DNA from 3 places in the Streptomyces chromofuscus genome. Region 1 is predicted to be linked to each of the others. Evidence: riboswitches for the same ligand, from Rfam matches in the RefSeq annotation. Region 1 holds a riboswitch; each other region holds the start of a gene.
The links. Region 1 has a riboswitch for cyclic di-AMP ahead of IPT68_RS17390 (M23 family metallopeptidase). Riboswitches for the same ligand answer to the same signal wherever they lie in the genome.
Positions count from the first base shown of each region.

Region 2: another riboswitch for cyclic di-AMP. It lies ahead of IPT68_RS15030 (LysM peptidoglycan-binding domain-containing protein); the one in region 1 lies ahead of IPT68_RS17390 (M23 family metallopeptidase).
Region 3: another riboswitch for cyclic di-AMP. It lies ahead of IPT68_RS27690 (M23 family metallopeptidase); the one in region 1 lies ahead of IPT68_RS17390 (M23 family metallopeptidase).

Region 1 is NZ_CP063374.1:3,862,781-3,868,531, forward strand. It holds gene trmB (tRNA (guanosine(46)-N7)-methyltransferase TrmB) at 1-298, shown strand, start outside; gene IPT68_RS17385 (PrsW family intramembrane metalloprotease) at 374-1,684, shown strand; gene IPT68_RS17390 (M23 family metallopeptidase) at 1,804-2,853, opposite strand; cyclic di-AMP (ydaO/yuaA leader) riboswitch at 2,865-3,044, opposite strand; gene IPT68_RS17395 (PP2C family protein-serine/threonine phosphatase) at 3,236-4,483, opposite strand; tRNA gene IPT68_RS17400 (tRNA-Met) at 4,657-4,730, opposite strand; gene IPT68_RS17405 (phosphopantetheine-binding protein) at 5,020-5,280, shown strand; gene IPT68_RS17410 (beta-ketoacyl-[acyl-carrier-protein] synthase family protein) at 5,270-5,751, shown strand, end outside.
Region 2 is NZ_CP063374.1:3,356,126-3,361,876, forward strand. It holds gene IPT68_RS15015 (DUF501 domain-containing protein) at 1-149, opposite strand, end outside; gene IPT68_RS15020 (FtsB family cell division protein) at 235-711, opposite strand; gene eno (phosphopyruvate hydratase) at 874-2,154, opposite strand; gene IPT68_RS15030 (LysM peptidoglycan-binding domain-containing protein) at 2,906-3,604, opposite strand; cyclic di-AMP (ydaO/yuaA leader) riboswitch at 3,609-3,788, opposite strand; gene IPT68_RS15035 (LysM peptidoglycan-binding domain-containing protein) at 4,017-5,117, opposite strand; gene IPT68_RS15040 (cytochrome P450 family protein) at 5,339-5,751, opposite strand, start outside.
Region 3 is NZ_CP063374.1:6,140,408-6,146,158, reverse strand. It holds gene IPT68_RS27695 (GntR family transcriptional regulator) at 1-642, opposite strand, end outside; gene IPT68_RS27690 (M23 family metallopeptidase) at 830-1,594, opposite strand; cyclic di-AMP (ydaO/yuaA leader) riboswitch at 1,608-1,773, opposite strand; gene IPT68_RS27685 (M16 family metallopeptidase) at 1,998-3,386, opposite strand; gene IPT68_RS27680 (M16 family metallopeptidase) at 3,383-4,834, opposite strand; gene IPT68_RS27675 (DNA gyrase/topoisomerase IV subunit A) at 5,160-5,751, shown strand, end outside.

The DNA of each region.
Region 1 (5,751 bases):
GCACCACAAGCGGCGGCTGATCCAGCCGGACTTCCTCACCCTCGCCGCGAGCCGCCTCAGGCCCGGCGGGATCCTGCACTGCGCGACCGACTGGGTGCCGTACGCCGAGCAGATGCTCGAGGTGCTCACCGCGCACACCGACTTCGAGAACACCCGGCCCGACGGAGGCTTCGCCCCGCGCCCCGACTTCCGCCCGCTCACCCGTTTCGAGGGGCAGGGGCTGGACAAGGGTCATGAGGTGAACGACCTGCTCTTCCGCCGTGTACCGCACGACGACCGGCGCGCGGACCGGCGGTGAAGGACCAGCGTCCGCGCGACGGTCGGCCGTAAAACCCTTCCCTCGTTCGACTCTCCCCTCGTTAGGGTCAATGCCGTGGCGATCAGTCCCCCGTATCCGACGAACCCCGGCGTTCCCGGCGGCCGCCCCCTGCTGCACGCGCACTGGTGGCAGAAGCGGTGGGTGCGGTACGGCGCGCTGAGCACGCTGCTCGCCCTGTCCGGCCTGGTGATCCTCGCCCTGGTCCGCGAGCAGACCGGCACCGAGGGCTTCCTGGTCGGCCTCGGCCTCGCGGTCCTCCCCGTGCCGCTGCTGACAGCCGCCTTCCGGTGGCTGGACCGGGTCGAGCCCGGGCCCTGGCGGAACCTGGTCTTCGCCTTCGCCTGGGGAGCGTGCGCGGCGGCGCTGATAGCCATCGTCGCGAACAGCTTCGCCACCCAGTGGATAGCGACCGCGACCGCCGACCCGACCAGCGCCGACACCTGGGGCGCCACGGTCATAGCCCCGGTCGTCGAGGAGTCCGCGAAGGCGGCCGCGATCCTGCTGCTCTTCCTCTTCCGGCGCCGCGACTTCACCGGGATCCTCGACGGCGTCGTCATAGCCGGCGTCACCGCCACCGGCTTCGCCTTCACCGAGAACATCCTCTACCTCGGCACCGCCTTCGGCACCGACCAGCTGGCCGGCCACAGCGGGATCGCCTCCGTGACCGCCGCTACCTTCTTCGTGCGGGTCGTCATGTCGCCGTTCGCGCACCCCCTGTTCACCGTGTTCACCGGCATCGCCTTCGGCATCGCCGCGCTCGCCGGGGAACGCCAGCGGCTGCGCCGGATCCTGCTGCCGCCGGCCGGGCTGCTGCTCGCGATGGGCATGCACGCCTTGTGGAACGGCTCGGCGACCTTCGGCGACTTCGGCTTCTTCGCGGTGTACGGCGGCTTCATGGTCCCCGCGTTCGGCCTGCTGACCTGGCTGGTGGTCTGGACGCGGCAGCGGGAGCTGCGGACCGTCCGCGAGGAGCTGCCCGCCTACGTCGTCGCCGGCTGGCTCTCGCCCGCCGAACCGTTCGCCCTCGGCTCGATGCGGGCCCGCCGCCTGGCCCGCGAGTACGCCGGCCACCACCTCGGCAAACCGGCCGCGCGGGCCGTCGCGCAGTACGAGGCGTACGCCACGTCCCTGGCCTTCCTGCGGCACCGGGGCCGCCGCGGCCGGGCCCGGACCGACTTCGTCGTGCGGGAACGCGAGCTGCTGAGGGAACTGTGGAACCGCCGTGAGATCGCCCGGCCGGCCCTGGAGTACGCGGCACGCGTGACCGCCCCGCCGATGCCGGCGATGATGCCGCCGGTGTACGGCTGGGCGCCGGCGCACGGGCCGACGGCGCCCTACCCGGTGTACAACCCGTACCGGTCGTAGGACTGCCGGTCGTAGGACACCACGTAGGACACCAGAGGGCCGCGGACAGCCGAAACCGGCAGCCCTGACGTCGGGGGGTTGCCGTCAGGACCGCCGGGGTTGGAGGGGGAACGCGTTCCTTAAGGGGTGAGGCCCTTGCTCTGCAGCCAGGCCAGCGGGTCGAGTCCGCCGCCGCCGGTGTGCACCTCCAGGTGCAGGTGCGCGCCGGTCACGTTGCCGGTCGCGCCCACGCGGCCGATGACCTCGCCCGTGGTGACCTTCTGGCCGACGCTGACGCCGATCGACGACTGGTGGGCGTACCAGATCTCGGTGCCGTCGTCGAGGGTCAGCACGGTCTTGTAGCCGTACGACCCGTTCCAGCCCGCCTCGGTGATGGTGCCGCTGTGCACCGCCTTGATCGGGGTGCCCGTGGGCGCGGCGAAGTCGAGGCCCGTGTGGTAACCGGACGACCACAGGGCGCCGGCCTGGCCGAAGGTGGAGGTGATGGTGTACGAGGAGGTCGGCAGCGCGTACTGCCTGGCCAGGGCGGCGAGCCGCTCGGCCTCGGCCTTCTTGCGGGCCTCCTCCTCGGCGAGGGCCTTGGCGGCGGCGGCCTTCTCCTCGGCCTCCTTCTCCGCCTTGGCCGCGGCCTCGGCGGCGGCCTTCTCGGCGGCGGCCGCGGCCTCCGCTGCGGCCTTGCTCTCGACCTGCTCCTGCTGCTGCTCGGCCTGCGCGATGATGCGGGCACGCAACGCCTCACCGGCGTCGGTGGTGCCCTCCGCGGTCTCCGCGGGGGTCGCGCCGAGGCTGCTGAGCGGGGCACTCGCGAGCTGGGGCTCGGTGGAGTCTGCGTCCTCGTCGTCGGACATCAGCGCGCCGACGGAGGGCAGGTCGGGCATGGAGATCGACACCGGCGGCTTGCCCGCGTTCGCACTGGCCATGCCGCCCGCGCCGACCGCGGCTATGACGCCGACGCCGAGAACGGTGGAGCTGCGGGCGAGTCCACCGCCGCGCTGCTTGCTGACACGGTGCCGACCGCGTACGGGGCGGATGGTCTCCGCAGTGGGATTCCACTCCTCCCACGGGCCCTCGTCGGTGCGCTGCGCGCCGTAGACGAACGTGTCGGTGCTGTCGGCGGCGCGCTGGCCAGGCACGAACGGGGCTTGTGGGGCAGGCCGGTTGGACGCCACGTGGGCGTACTCCTTTCCTTCCTTCTCGCCTACCGGGTTAGCTGACGGGTTCGGAGCAGGAAGGTCTCCTACGCGCGTAAACCAGCCGTACCACTACGGCGGCATACGCCCGATTCACCCCAAGGTGGTGGTTCCCCGGTTCCCTTGTGCGGCCGGTAAGGGCCTCGCGCGGGATTCGGCGCGTGCGCACGGAGCCGCCTCTTGTGACGGCTGGGACGACCGCGCTGCGTTATCGGACGTTAATAGAACCAGGGCCTGATTTCCAAGCCGTTCCACTTGATCATTAAGGTTTTCCGCCAGGACGTACGGGCCATCAACGACGAAAATCGGGCGAGTTGACCTCCGGTCAGGACCGTACCCATTTCTGACTGCATGTCAGTTGTCATGCGGAGGGCGTTTGTTCCATCACCCCTGGTGACGGTCGCCGGACGGCGAGCAGAGCCATGTCGTCGGTGGTGCCGCCCTCGCTGTGCCGGCGAACGTCTTCGGCCACCGCGCAGAGCAGTTCGGCGGGCCCGCCGAAGGTCCGGCCGGCCAGCCGGGCCGCCGGGTCGTAGAAGACGCCCCGGGCGTCCCGCGCCTCGGACAAGCCGTCCGTGTACAGCAGCAGCGTCGCGCCGCCCGGGAAGCGGGACTCCTCCGCGCGGTCCGGCCAGGAGGCCAGCTCACCCATGCCGAGCGGCAGCGCCGCCTGCCGGGCGGGCAGCGGGCGCACCGTGCCGTCGGCGTAGAGCATCAGCGGCGGCGGATGGCCGCGGTTGAGGATGCGGACGACACCGTCCTCGTGCGGGATCTCGGCGAGTACGGCGGTGGTGAACCCCTCGAAGGCGTCGATCGCGTCCCGTCGCGTGCCCTCGCGCGTCAGCGCCCGCTCCAGCCGCCGCGCCACCGCCTCCAGCGTCGCCTCGTGCTCGGCGGCCTCCCGGAACGCCCCGACGACCACGGCGACCGCCGCCACCGCCCCCATGCCCTTGCCGCGCACGTCCCCCACCACGAGCCGTACGCCGTACCGGCTGTCCTGCACCGCGTACAGATCGCCGCCGATGAAGGCATCCGCCTGCGCGGCCTCGTAGCGCGCGGCGACCTCGAAGCCGCCGATCCGCTCCATCGGCTCCGGCAGTACCGCCAGCTGGGCGGCCTCGGCGATCTCCCAGGCCGAATGGAGACGGGCGTGGCTGCGCCGGACGAGCCCGTTGATCAGCAGGGCGAGGGCGGCGACCGTCACCACGGTGACCTGCTCGGTGAGCGCCTCGACCTGGAGGAGGTCGCCGTACCGGATGTCCACCGCCATGCCCACGGCGACGGCGGCGACGCCGATGAGAAGCGTGGCCCGGCGGGAAAGAAGCGGTGCGGCGATCAGCGGGGCGGCGGTGAACAGCGGGGCGGCGCTGAAACCGCGGGGGGTGAGGTAGTCGTAGCAGCCGCCGATGACGACGAGCAGGGCGGGGAGGGCGCGGACGAAGGTGCGGGCGAAGAAGACCGGCCGTTCCTCGGTGGGCGGCTCGGGCGGCTCGGGGCGCGCGAGCGCGGGGGAGTCACGGGGGCGACCCGAGCCGGGAGCCCCGCCCTCGGGGAGCCCGCCGCCGGCTCCGGGGTACGGCCGCTCTCCTTCTGCCTCCGCAGGCCGCACTGTCCTCTCCCACCACGACGGTCACCGCACCTGTCCAGCGTTCCCGCAGTGGGCGCGCGGGACCAGCCCGGATGGGCCGACCGGATGAGGGGAGAGAGTGAGAGGAGAGGGCGAGGACCGGAAACGACTCGGGGCCGGAACCCATGATCTGGATTCCGGCCCCGGGCCTTCAGTAGCGGGGACAGGATTTGAACCTGCGACCTCTGGGTTATGAGCCCAGCGAGCTACCGAGCTGCTCCACCCCGCGTCGGTATGACACCAGTGTACGGCATGCGCGGGGCCCGACGCGCCACGGTTTCCCCCGACCCCCGCTGAGCAGGCGGTTTCCGGCCGGACGCCGGCTACGGGGGCCGGGTACGGGGGCCGGGGACCACCCGATTGACGGGTAGCCGGCCACCCGTTCTCGCGCGTTCATCCCAGCTGGGGGCGGCCGAGGGCGCGGGCCGTCGCGCGTCCGCGGACCCCACCAGCGCAGGAACGCGAGCGGTGGCCCCGTTGGTGCCGCACCGACCGCAGACCGAACAGGAGACCACCGTATGACCCAGGCCACGGAACGGACCGAGTTGCCCGAGCGGCTGGTCGAGCTGATCACCCACCACTTGGAAGTGCGGGTGGACCGGGACCGGCTGACGCCCGACGTGACCTTCGCGAGCATCGGCATGGACTCGCTGTCCCTGATGGAGCTGGTCGTGGCCGCCGAGGAGGAGTTCGGCATCGTGCTGCCCGACGAGGCGCTGGACCTCTCCCCCGCCTCCACCCTCGGTGACGCCGCCCGGGCCTTCCGCGATGCGGCCTGACGTCGCGGTCACCGGGCTCGGCCTGGTGACACCCGCCGGGCTGACCGCCGGGGACAACTGGTCGGCCCTGTGCCGGGGCCGCTCGCTGGCCGCCCCGGATCCCGAACTCGCCGGCCTGCCTGTCGACTTCTCGTGCCAGGTGACCGGGCTGGACGCCGAACGGGAGCTCGGACGTCCGCTCGCCCGGCGCATGGACGGCTTCCTGCGGTTCGCCCTGGTCGCCGCCCGGCGGGCGGTCGCCGACGCCGGGCTCGATCCGCTGACCTGGCGGGGCGAGCGGGTGGGGGTCGTCCTCGGGGTCGGCTCGAACAGCCTGAGCACGTACGTCACCGAGTTCGGCCACCTCAGCGCGGGGCGCCCGGAGCGGGTGTCGCCGCTCGCGCTGCCGCGCAGCGTGCCGAGCATGGCCGCCGGGGAGGTGTCCATCGACCTGGGGGCGCGCGGCCCCAGCTTCACCACGTCCAGCGCCTG
Region 2 (5,751 bases), 510 kb from region 1:
GCCGTCTCCACGACGTCCGGCTGCCCGCACGGGCACCGGTGCGCGATCGCGCGCAGACCGCGCGGGGGCCGCCCGAGCTGCTGCTTGAAGGCCTCGACGTCCGCGTCGGTGGGCTCGGTGCGCGGGGTGGGCGGCGGGGGCGTTTCCATGACCTGTCTCTCTGTACGTATCTGAAGGGGACGTCCGGTGCGTGCACGGAGGGGACGTCCGGTACGCGCGTGCGGGGCGTCCGGGTCAGCCGTCGGCGGCGTCCGACTTGTCGACCCCGTCCCAGACGTTCGCGTACCAGGGGCGGTCGGCCGCGCCCTGGTCGGCGCGGGACTGCCTGGCCGCGTCCGGGTCGATCACGACGTAACCGGTCTCCCCCGGCATCACGTAGTGCAGCCGCTCACGGATCTGCTGCTCCGCGTACGCGTCGTCCTGCCAACGCGCCTTGAGGTCGCGCAGTTCCTCGACCCGCTCCCGGGCCTGCTCCTTCTGCCGCTGGAGGTCGGTGATCTCGGCGCGCTGGGCGACGTACTGCCTTATCGGGTAGGCGAGCGCGACGACCAGTGAGCAGACGACGAGGGCGAGCAGGGCCGCGCGGCCGGTGAGCCGGGAGCGGCGGGCCTGGCGGCGGGTCTGCGAGCGGTAGACGCGCGCCGCGGTCTGCTCACCGAGCAGCCGGATCCTGGTCGCGGTGGAGAAACGGTCGCGTTCCTTCACGGCCATCTGGCTCTCGCCTCCCCATGCCTGCGTGTGCACACGCGCGTACGTCCCCGCACACGGTACGGGACCGGGTGCGGGGACGTACGTACGACGCTTCCTACGAGGGCGTCACTCGGCCGTCGAAGGCGCTTTGGCCCTTCGCAGGAGTTCAGCCCTCGAAGGCGCTCAGCCCTTGAAGCGCGGGAAGGCGCTGCGGCCGGCGTACACCGCGGCGTCGTCGAGGATCTCCTCGATGCGCAGCAGCTGGTTGTACTTGGCGACGCGCTCGGAGCGGGCCGGGGCGCCGGTCTTGATCTGGCCGCAGTTGGTGGCGACGGCGAGGTCGGCGATGGTGACGTCCTCGGTCTCGCCGGAGCGGTGGGACATCATGCACTTGAAGCCGTTGCGCTGGGCCAGCTCCACGGCGTCCAGGGTCTCGGTCAGCGAGCCGATCTGGTTGACCTTGACGAGCAGCGCGTTGCCCGCGCCCTCCTCGATGCCCCGGGCCAGACGCTCCGGGTTGGTGACGAACAGGTCGTCGCCGACGAGCTGGACCTTGTCACCGAGCTTGGCGGTGATGGTCTTCCAGCCCTCCCAGTCGTCCTCGAACAGCGGGTCCTCGATGGAGACCAGCGGGTACGCCGCGACCAGCTCGGCGTAGTACTCGGTCATCTCGGCGGCCGAGCGCTCCTTGCCCTCGAAGACGTAGGAGCCGTCCTTGTAGAACTCGGACGCGGCCACGTCGAGGGCGAGGGCGATCTGCTCGCCGGGGGCGTAGCCGGCCTCCTTGATGGCCTCGAGGATGAGGTCGAGGGCCTCGCGGTTGGAGCCGAGGTTGGGGGCGAAGCCGCCCTCGTCGCCGAGGCCGGTGGACAGGCCCTTGTTCTTCAGGACCTTCTTCAGGGTGTGGTAGACCTCGGCGCCCCAGCGCAGCGCCTCGGAGAAGGACTCCGCGCCGATCGGGGCGATCATGAACTCCTGGATGTCCACGTTGGAGTCGGCGTGCGAGCCGCCGTTCAGGATGTTCATCATCGGCACCGGCAGCAGGTGCGCGTTCGGGCCGCCCAGGTAGCGGAACAGCGGCAGGTCGCTGGCCTCGGAGGCGGCGTGGGCGACGGCGAGCGAGACGCCGAGGATGGCGTTGGCGCCGAGGGAGCCCTTGTTGTCGGTGGCGTCCAGGTCGAACATCGCCTGGTCGATCAGGCGCTGCTCGGTGGCGTCGTAGCCGACCAGCTCAGGGCCGATCTGCTCGATGACGGCGAGGACGGCCTTCTCGACGCCCTTGCCGAGGTAGCGGTTGGGGTCGCCGTCGCGGAGCTCGATGGCCTCGAAGGCGCCGGTGGAAGCGCCGGACGGAACGGCGGCACGACCCGTGCTGCCGTCGTCGAGGCCGACCTCGACCTCGACCGTGGGGTTGCCTCGGGAGTCCAGGATTTCCCGGGCTACGACGACGTCGATGGACGGCACGAGCATCTCCTTCGTGGATGTGACGCGGTTTAGCAGGACCGCAGCGGCTCTGCGAGACGAGCCTAACCGGCTCCGTGCGATCGGCCAGCCGGTCGCCCACCTCATGGACGGAACCGAGAGTAAATTGTTTCCGAACGGAACAAAGACGGGGTCACAAGTGGGCGGCACGAAGAGGTGATGGGGAGGGCGGGCGTCGGTGGTGAGGGGCGCCGACGGTGGGGGCGTCGACCGCGGCGGCGACGGGGTGGGGCGTCGGCGGGAGGCGCATGTGGCGGCGGGAGATGCCGGTGGCGGCGGAGGGCGTCGGTGGAGGAGGAGGCGTCGGCAGGAGACGCCGGTGGGGGCGCGGAGGGCGTCGGGCGGGGGCAGCGGGCTCCGGCGGATGACGCCGGTGGGCGCAAGAGGCGCCGATTGACGGCAGAGGACGCCGACGGGCGCAAGACGCGCCGGTGGCGACAGAGGCCGCCAACGGGCGCAGAGGCATCGGTGACGGCAGAGGCTTCGACGGGAGACGTCAGGTGGCGGCGAAGGGCCTCGGCGACGACAGCAGGCTTCGACGGAGACCTGAGCGGGCGCGTAGCGGACGAGTGAGCCGGTGACGCGAAAAGCCCCGCCCCGGCGCGTGCGGGGGAACACGCACCGGGGCGGGGGACCCGTGGGGACGGGGGGTAGCCCTCACGGGAGCCTCTCGGGGCCTCCAGCATGGCGGCCCCTCATGTGAGGGCGCTGTGGGTCTGCTGCGAAACCCCTCTTACTTCAGGTGCAGCTGCTGACCCGGGAAGATGAGGTCGGCGTCGTCGACGATGTCCTTGTTCAGCTGGAACAGCTTCTCCCAGCCGCCCTCGACGTCGTGCTCGGCGGCGATGGTGCTGAGGGTGTCGCCCTCGACGACCTTGTACTCGCCGTCGCCCTTCTCGACCTTCTGACCGGTCGGCGTGGTGACCGTCTCCTTGGCGGCCGGGCGCTCCTGCGAACGGGAGGCCGACTGCTGCTCGGTCGCACGCGTGCTGGTCTCGGCGCTCTGCTCGGTGCTCTGCGAGGAGCCGCTGTCGGTGGAGCCGCCGCCGGTGTAGGTGGCGTTCGACAGGCCCGTGCCGCAGACCGGCCAGGCGCCCTTGCCCTGACCCGCGAGCACCTTCTCGGCGATCTGGATCTGCTGCTCCTTGGAGGCCTGGTCGGCCGTGGCGGCGTACTGGGTACCGCCGTACGCGGCCCACGTCGAGGCGGAGAACTGCAGACCGCCGTAGTAGCCGTTACCGGTGTTGATGGACCAGTTGCCGCCGGACTCGCACTGGGCGACGGCGTCCCACTCGGCGGCGGTCGCGGCGGAGGCGCTGCCGGCCGCCATCAGCGGCGCGGCGACGGCGGCGGCGCCGGTGACGCCGACGGCGGCGATGGCGCGAACGGTCTTGGACGGACGACGGTGCTTGCCCTTGCCGGAAAACAGCATGGTTGGGTCCCCTCACCGACGCCTGCGAGGTGAGCTGTCGGGTTCGGGCCGGTTGAGTTGCCCGGCCACACCTCCGTGGGAGGCGCGGCTTCACCCCGAGCCGGTTCCGGCGCTGAGTCTCCTCAACTGCCGGACCCGGCACTTACCTTGGGTCCCCCGCTCCTGCCTACGGCGCTTGACGCGACGACTGTTCCCGGGCGGCCGCTGGCAGGATTCGGCGTTACGGCTGCCGGGGCTCGCATTGGCGAGCGGTCATGACCGTAGACAGGCGATCGGCGGAATTTCAAAGACGATCAGGGCTTCTGAGACTCATCCCACACTTTCGCCAAACCGGACATTCGGCTCGAAGTGTGACGTGAACTCCCGCTGCTCCCGGGCCGTTTCCGAGCCGCCCTCCGGCTCGCCCTCTGGTCTACTTTCCGCCCGTTTCGCCCCTTACCTCCAGCGTCTGACCGGGCCGGATGAGGTCGGGGTCGGTGCCGAGGGAGTCCTTGTTCCCGGCGTAGAGCGCGGACCATCCGCCGTGCACGCCAAGGGAGTCGGCGATCCCCGAGAGACTGTCGCCCTCCTGGACCGTGTACGAACCGCCGGCGGCCGCACGGGGGGTGGCACCGTCACGCGAGGCGTGCCGCCCGGTCGATTCGGCGCCCCGGCCGCCGGCCGGCTCCTCGTTCGCACTGCTCCCGCGGTGCTTGCCGGTGCCGAGGGAGCCCGTGTCGGTGAGGCTGGACCTGTTCGGCGTGCTCCACGACAGCCCTGAAGACGGCGAGCTTTTCGGGGATTTGCCCGATTCCGTCGGCGATTGACCCGCCCCGGGCGATTCGGCGGAACCGGAGGAGGGGATGGAGTGGGAAGGCCTGGAGGTGATGGAGCCGGCGGAAGGGGTGGATTTGGCGGATTCGCCGGAATCAGTGGATGTGGCGGAATCCGTGGGCCTATTGGACTTGTTGGATCCATTCGAGCCGTTCGAACCGCTGGAGCGGCCCGACGCGCCGTCGATGTCGCCGGAGCGGGCGCCACCGGATGAATGGGACAAGCCAAGCGAGTTGGACAGACTTCCCGAACCGCCCGATATCGTACCCACCGGCGTACTCGACGCGTCACCGGCCACGCCCGTGTCGACCACAGCCGCCTCGGAGTCGGTGTCGAGCCCCACGAGCGGACCGCAGGTCGCCCACGCGCCGACACCCTGGTCCGCGAGGACCTTCTCGGCCACGGCGATCTGCTGCGAACGGCTGGCCTGGTCCGCTCTCGCCGCGTAGGTGAGGCCGCCGTACTTCTCCCAGTCGTCCTGGGAGAGTTGCAGCCCGCCGTAGTACCCGTTGCCCGTGTCGGCGCTCCAGGAGCCGCCGGTCTCGCACTCGGCGACCCGGTCCCAGGTCGTCCCGCTGGCCGCGCTCGCGCCGGTGGCGCCGAGAAGGGGGATGGCGATGGCGGAGCCGGTCACCCCGGCCGCGACGACAAGGGCGGGCGCCTGGCGGGGGCGACGGTGACGACCGTTCCCGGAAAGCATGCGGGGACCTTTCGCAAGACAACAGGGACCAGCGCGGCGGCCGATGACAGCCGTCACGCTGATGGCGTGAACGTATCGGCAGTCGATCACTTGTCACAAGTTAATGCCGCACAGATCACGTGAACATCACAGAGTTGAACGCGTGTCACGTTCGCGCTGGTGCCGCCCTCTTGACCGTCGGATGGTACCTCCGGCCTGTACCGCCCGCTTGTACCGCCCGGCTACGGAACGGGCGTGAACTCCACCGGCAGTGTTCGCAGACCCCGCATGATGAGCCCGCCACGCCAGCGCAGTTCCGCCGGATCCACCGCGAGTCTCAGGTCCGGGAGGCGGGTGAGAAGGGTGGCCAGCGCGGTCTGGCCCTCCAGCCGGGCGAGGGGCGCGCCGAGGCAGTAGTGGATGCCGTGGCCGTAGCCCAGGTGCTGGTTGTCGCGGCGGGCGAGGTCGAGGGTGTCCGGGTCCGCGAACCGCTCCGGGTCCCGGTCGGCGGCGGCGAGCACGACGAGGACGGGGTCGCCGGGTGCGATGTCCTGTCCGCCGATGGTGAGCGGCTGCGTGGCGAACCGCCAGGTGGCGAGTTCCACGGGGCCGTCGTAGCGCAGGAGTTCCTCGACGCCGGTCTCCAGCAGGGCGC
Region 3 (5,751 bases), 2.3 Mb from region 1:
CGCGCGGTCGCCGCTGACGGAGAAGCGCAGCCGGTGCGCGCCGGTCGCGCGCTCGGTGTGCAGCGCCGTGATCGCCCGCGCGCGCTCGCCGTCGCCGCGCGCCACCGCGTCCACGATCGCGCCGTGCTCCGTCCAGGACTCCACAGGGCTGACGGGCGCCTCGACGGCGTACATCCAGGCGATCTTGTGCCGCAGCTGGGTCAGCATGGCGATCAGGGCGGGGCTGCCGGAGGCCTGGGCGAGCGTCTCGTGGAACCAGCCGCCCAGGGAGCGCAGGTCCTCGCTGTTGCCGCGCCTGGCCCGCTCCTGGCCCAGCCGGACCAGGCCGCGCAGCACCTTCAGATGGGCCTCGGTGCGCCGCTGCGCCGCCCGGGAGGCGCCGAGCGGCTCAAGGAGCATGCGCATCTCCAGCAGGTCGGCGGCCTCCTGCTCGGTCGGCTCCGCCACGCACGCGCCCGCGTGCCGCCGGGTCACCACGAAACCCTCGGCCTCCAGGGTGCGCAATGCCTCCCGGACGGGGACGCGCGAGACGCCGTAGCGGCGCGCGAGGAGTTCCTCGGTGAGCCGGCCGCCACGCTCGTAGACACCCGCGACGATGTCGTCCCGGATCGCCGTGCACACCGAGTGCGCCGGAATACGCATGACCGACCTCCGCCTTAATCCCCATGAAACGTCGAGATCGACGTGTGTTCCGTGACTCTATTGCAATGAGCCGGGATTTCCGACGGCGGGCTGGAATCCATGGATTTTTTTTGGACATACAGACGCACGAAACGCCGAAAGCCCCGGCTCGTGAGCCGGGGCCCGCGGGAAGCGGAGCGATCCGCCGTCAGACGCTGACGCCGTGCGAGCGGAGGTAGGCGATCGGGTCGATGTCCGAGCCGTACTCCGGGGTCGTCCGGACCTCGAAATGCAGGTGCGCCCCGGTGACGTTGCCAGTGGCGCCGGACAGGGCGATCCGCTGCCCCGGGGTGACCGTCTGGCCCACCGAGACACCGATGGACGACAGGTGGCCGTACTGGGTGTACGTACCGTCGTTCATCTTGATCACTACTTGATTGCCGTACGCCCCGCCCCAGCCGGCCTCGACCACGGTGCCGGAGCCGACCGCGCGCACGAGTGTGCCGCTCGCGGCGTGGAAGTCGACGCCGGTGTGGCTGCCGGAGGACCACAGGGAGCCACCGGACCGGTAGCCGGTGGAGACGTAGGAGCCGGTGATCGGCGGGACATGGGCGGTGAGGCGCTTGCGCTCGGCCTCACGGGCGGCACGCTCCTCGGCCTCGCGCGCCTCCTTCGCCTGCTCCCTGGCGCGCTGTGCGGCGGCGGCCTCGGCCTTCTTCTCGGCGGCCGCCTTCGCCGCGGCCTGCTTCTGGGCGGCGGCCTGGGCGTCTATCTGCTCGGCGACCGAGTCGCCGATGGAGACGACCGGGAGCAGGCCGGTCTCCTCGGCCGCGGGCTCGGTGGCGAGCGCGGGAGCGGCCAGGGTGCCGATGACTCCGGTGGTGGTGAGCGCGGCGACACCCGCCGCGTGGGCGGTGGTGCGCTTCATCCGGCTGGGACGACGGTGCTTCCCGGTGGCGCGCGTGAACGCCATGTGGTGGCTTTGTCCTTTCCTTCCCTCTCGCCTACCGGGTTAGCTGACGGGTTCGGAGCAGGAAGGTCTCCTACGGACTCCCTCGCCGCGCGCGGGCGTCCGATTCACCCCAGGGACTTCATGGTTGGGTCCCCGGCTCCCCTGGCTCGCGCCGTACGGGGACTCGGCGATGACTGTCCGGTGCCGCGGGTGCGGCGCACTGCCTGACGGACAGCCCGGATGACGCTAAACGGGACATCTTCCGATCCCCAAACGAAGAAGGGCGTTTGTAGCGCATCCCACAGGTCAGACAGGCAACCTCTGCCTCAATTGGGACATTCCCATCGCTCAACCGGCACATCAAGGGGCCCTGGTGACGGATCGGTCACCAGGGCCCCTGCACGCGCGTGCCGCCGGTCTGCCTCTACTCGGCCGTCACGACGGTGACTTCGCCGATACCGAGGGCCTCGACGGGCTCCTTGATCTGCCCCGCGTCACCGACGAGCACCGTCACCAGACGGTCCACCGGGAAGGCGCTGACGACCGCCGCGGTGGCCTCCACGGTGCCGGTCGCGGCGAGTTGCTGGTACAGCGTCGCCTGGTAGTCGTCGGGCAGGTGCTGCTCGACCTGGTCGGCCAGCGTGCCCGCCACCGCCGCCGCGGTCTCGTACTTCAGCGGCGCCACACCGACGAGGTTCTGCACGGCGACGTCGCGCTCGGCGTCCGTGAGGCCCTCCGCGGCGAGCGTGCGCAGCACCGTCCAGAGGTCCTCCAGCGCGGGGCCGGTGTTCGGTGTGTCGACGGAACCGCTGATGGCGAGCATCGAGGCGCCGCTGCCGTCGGGGGCGGAGCGCAGTACCTGGCCGAACGAGCGCACCCCGTAGGTGTAGCCCTTCTCCTCGCGCAGGACGCGGTCCAGGCGGGAGGTGAGGGTGCCGCCCAGGCAGTAGGTGCCGAGCACCTGGGCCGGCCACACGCGGTCGTGCCGGTCGGGGCCCACGCGGCCGATCAGCAGCTGGGTCTGCACCGCGCCGGGCCGGTCCACGATGACGACGCGGCCGGTGTCGTCGGCGGTCACCGCCGGCACGGGCCGCGGCTGCCCCGGGGACCCGGTCCAGGCGCCCAGGGTGTCGCCGAGCAGGGCGTCGAGGTCGACGCCGGTGAGGTCGCCGACCACCACGGCCGTGGCGGTGGAGGGGCGGACGTACCGCTCGTAGAAGGAGCGTACGGCGGCGGAGTCGATCTTCGCGACCGTCTCCTCGGTGCCCTGGCGCGGGCGCGACATGCGCGAGGTCGCCGGGAACAGCTCCTTGGAGAGCTCCTTGGCGGCCCGCCGGGCCGGGTTGGCCAGCTCGTGCGGGATCTCGTCGAGGCGGTTGCGGACCAGCCGCTCGACCTCGCTGTCGGCGAAGGCGGGCGCCCTGAGGGCGTCGGCGAGCAGACCGAGGGCCTTGGGCAGCCGGGAGACCGGGACCTCCAGGCTCAGCCGGACGCCGGGGTGGTCGGCGTGCGAGTCGAGGGTGGCGCCGCAGCGCTCCAGCTCGGCGGCGAACTCCTCGGCGGAGTGCTTGTCGGTGCCCTCGGAGAAGGCGCGGGCCATGATCGTGGCGACGCCGTCCAGGTCGGCGGGCTCGGCGTCCAGGGGCGCGCCCAGGAGCATCTCGACGGCGACGACCTGCTGGCCGGGGCGGTGGCAGCGCAGCACGGTCAGGCCGTTGTCGAGCGTCCCGCGCGTGGGGGCCGGGAACGCCCAGGGGCGCGCCTCGCCCGCCTGCGGCTGGGGGTGGAAGTCCATCGTGGCGAGCTCGGTCACTGGGCCGCCTCCTCGGTGTCGTCGCCGCCGGCGGCCTGCGCGGCGTCGGTGTCGTGGGCCGGTGCGGCCTTGGTGTCGTGGGCCTCGGTGGCCGCGGCGGCGGGGGCCTGAGCTCCCTCCGTGGCGGCTGCCTCGGCTTCTTCGGCCTGCGCGGCCGTCGGCTCGTAGACGAGCACCGCGCGGTTGTCGGGCCGCAGGCGGGCCTTGGCGACCTCCCGGACCTCCTCGGCGGTGACTTCCAGGACGCGCTGGACGGCGGTGAAGGCGAGCTTCGGGTCGCCGAACAGCACGGCGTACCGGCACAGTTCGTCGGCGCGGCTGGCGACCGTGCCGAGCCGGTCCAGCCACTCCCGCTCCAGCAGGGCCTGCGCGCGCTCCATCTCCTCGGCCGTCGGGCCCTCCTCGGCGAACCGGGTGAGCTCCTCGTCGATGGCGGCCTCGATGACCGGCACCTCGACGTCGCCGGACGTCTTCACGTCCAGCCACCCCAGGGAGGGCGCCCCGGCCAGCCGCAGCAGGCCGAACCCGGCCGCGACCGCCGTGCGGTCCCGGCGTACGAGCCGGTTGTACAGGCGGGACGACTCGCCGCCGCCGAGGATGGTGAGCGCGACGTCGGCGGCGTCGCACGCGCGCGTGCCGTCGTGCGGGAGCCGGTAGGCGGCCATCAGGGCGCGCGCCGGGACCTCCTCCTCGACGACCTCGCGCAGCTCCCTGCCGATGATCTCGGGCAGCGAGCCGTCGCGCGGGGCGGGCTTGCCGTCATGGGCGGCGATGGAGCCGAAGTACTTCTTGATCCACTCGAGTGTCTGCTCGGGATCGATGTCGCCGACGACGGACAGCACCGCGTTGTTCGGCGCGTAGTACGTGCGGAAGAACTCGCGCGCGTCCTCCAGGGTCGCCGCGTCGAGGTCGGCCATCGAGCCGATCGGCGTGTGGTGGTACGGGTGGCCCTCCGGGTAGGCGAGGGCCGCGAGCCGCTCGAACGCGGTCCCGTAGGGGACGTTGTCGTAGCGCTGCCGGCGCTCGTTCTTGACGACGTCCCGCTGGTTCTCCATGGACTCGTCGTCGAGGGCGGTGAGCAGCGAACCCATGCGGTCCGCCTCCAGCCAGAGGGCGAGCTCCAGCTGGTGGGTGGGCATGGTCTCGAAGTAGTTGGTGCGCTCGAAGCTGGTGGTGCCGTTCAGCGAGCCTCCGGCACCCTGCACCAGCTCGAAGTGCCCGTTGCCCCTGACCTGGGCGGACCCCTGGAACATCAAGTGCTCGAAAAGGTGAGCCAGGCCGGTACGTCCCTTGACCTCGTGGCGCGAGCCGACGTCGTACCACAGGCACACCGCCGCGACCGGGGTCAGGTGGTCCTCGGAGAGCACCACGCGCAGGCCGTTGTCCAGGCGGTGCTCTGTCGCTGTCAGGCCGCCGGAGCCTGCCTCGGCTGTGGCCGTGTGACCCATGGGCATGTACGTCCCTTCGATCGCGGTGCGGTCGGGAAACCGCGGAATTTCCTGCCAGTCCTGCCACTGTATGCAAGCGTGCCGACCTGGTGTGAAGTTCCCGGAGCGCGTACGCCCTGAGCGAGAACCGGGTCGCCCTCCGCGAGGGCGTAGCCTGCGGAGCAGCGCGGGGCCGGGGGCCGACGTCGGGTCCAGGGTCCGCGTTGTCAGCGGCGCGGTCCACAATGGTCCCCGTCAGATGCCGTTGACGCTTCAGCAAGAGTGAGCCGCAGGGACCTGAGCGCCCCGTGGGCGAACGACCAGGAAACAGGAGGAGCCGGCAGCGATGGCCCGCCGCAGCACGAAGACCCCGCCGCCCGACGACTCGTACGAGGAGCGGATCCTCGACATCGACGTCGTGGACGAGATGCAGGGCTCCTTCCTCGAGTACGCGTACTCGGTCATCTACTCCCGGGCCCTGCCGGACGCCCGCGACGGTCTCAAGCCCGTCCACCGCCGCATCGTCTACCAGATGAACGAGATGGGCGTGCGCCCCGACCGCGGCTATGTGAAGTGCGCCCGCGTGGTCGGCGAGGTCATGGGTAAGTTGCACCCGCACGGCGACGCGTCGATCTACGACGCCCTGGTGCGCATGGCCCAGCCGTTCTCCATGCGCGTGCCCCTGGTCGACGGCCACGGCAACTTCGGCTCGCTGGGCAACGACGATCCGCCCGCCGCCATGCGGTACACCGAGTGCCGGATGGCCGAGGCCACGAGCCTGATGACGGAGTCGATCGACGAGGACACGGTCGACTTCGCGCCCAACTACGACGGCCAGGAGCAGGAGCCGGTGGCCCTGCCCGCCGCCTTCCCGAACCTGCTGGTCAACGGCTCGTCGGGCATCGCGGTCGGCATGGCCACGAACATGCCGCCGCACA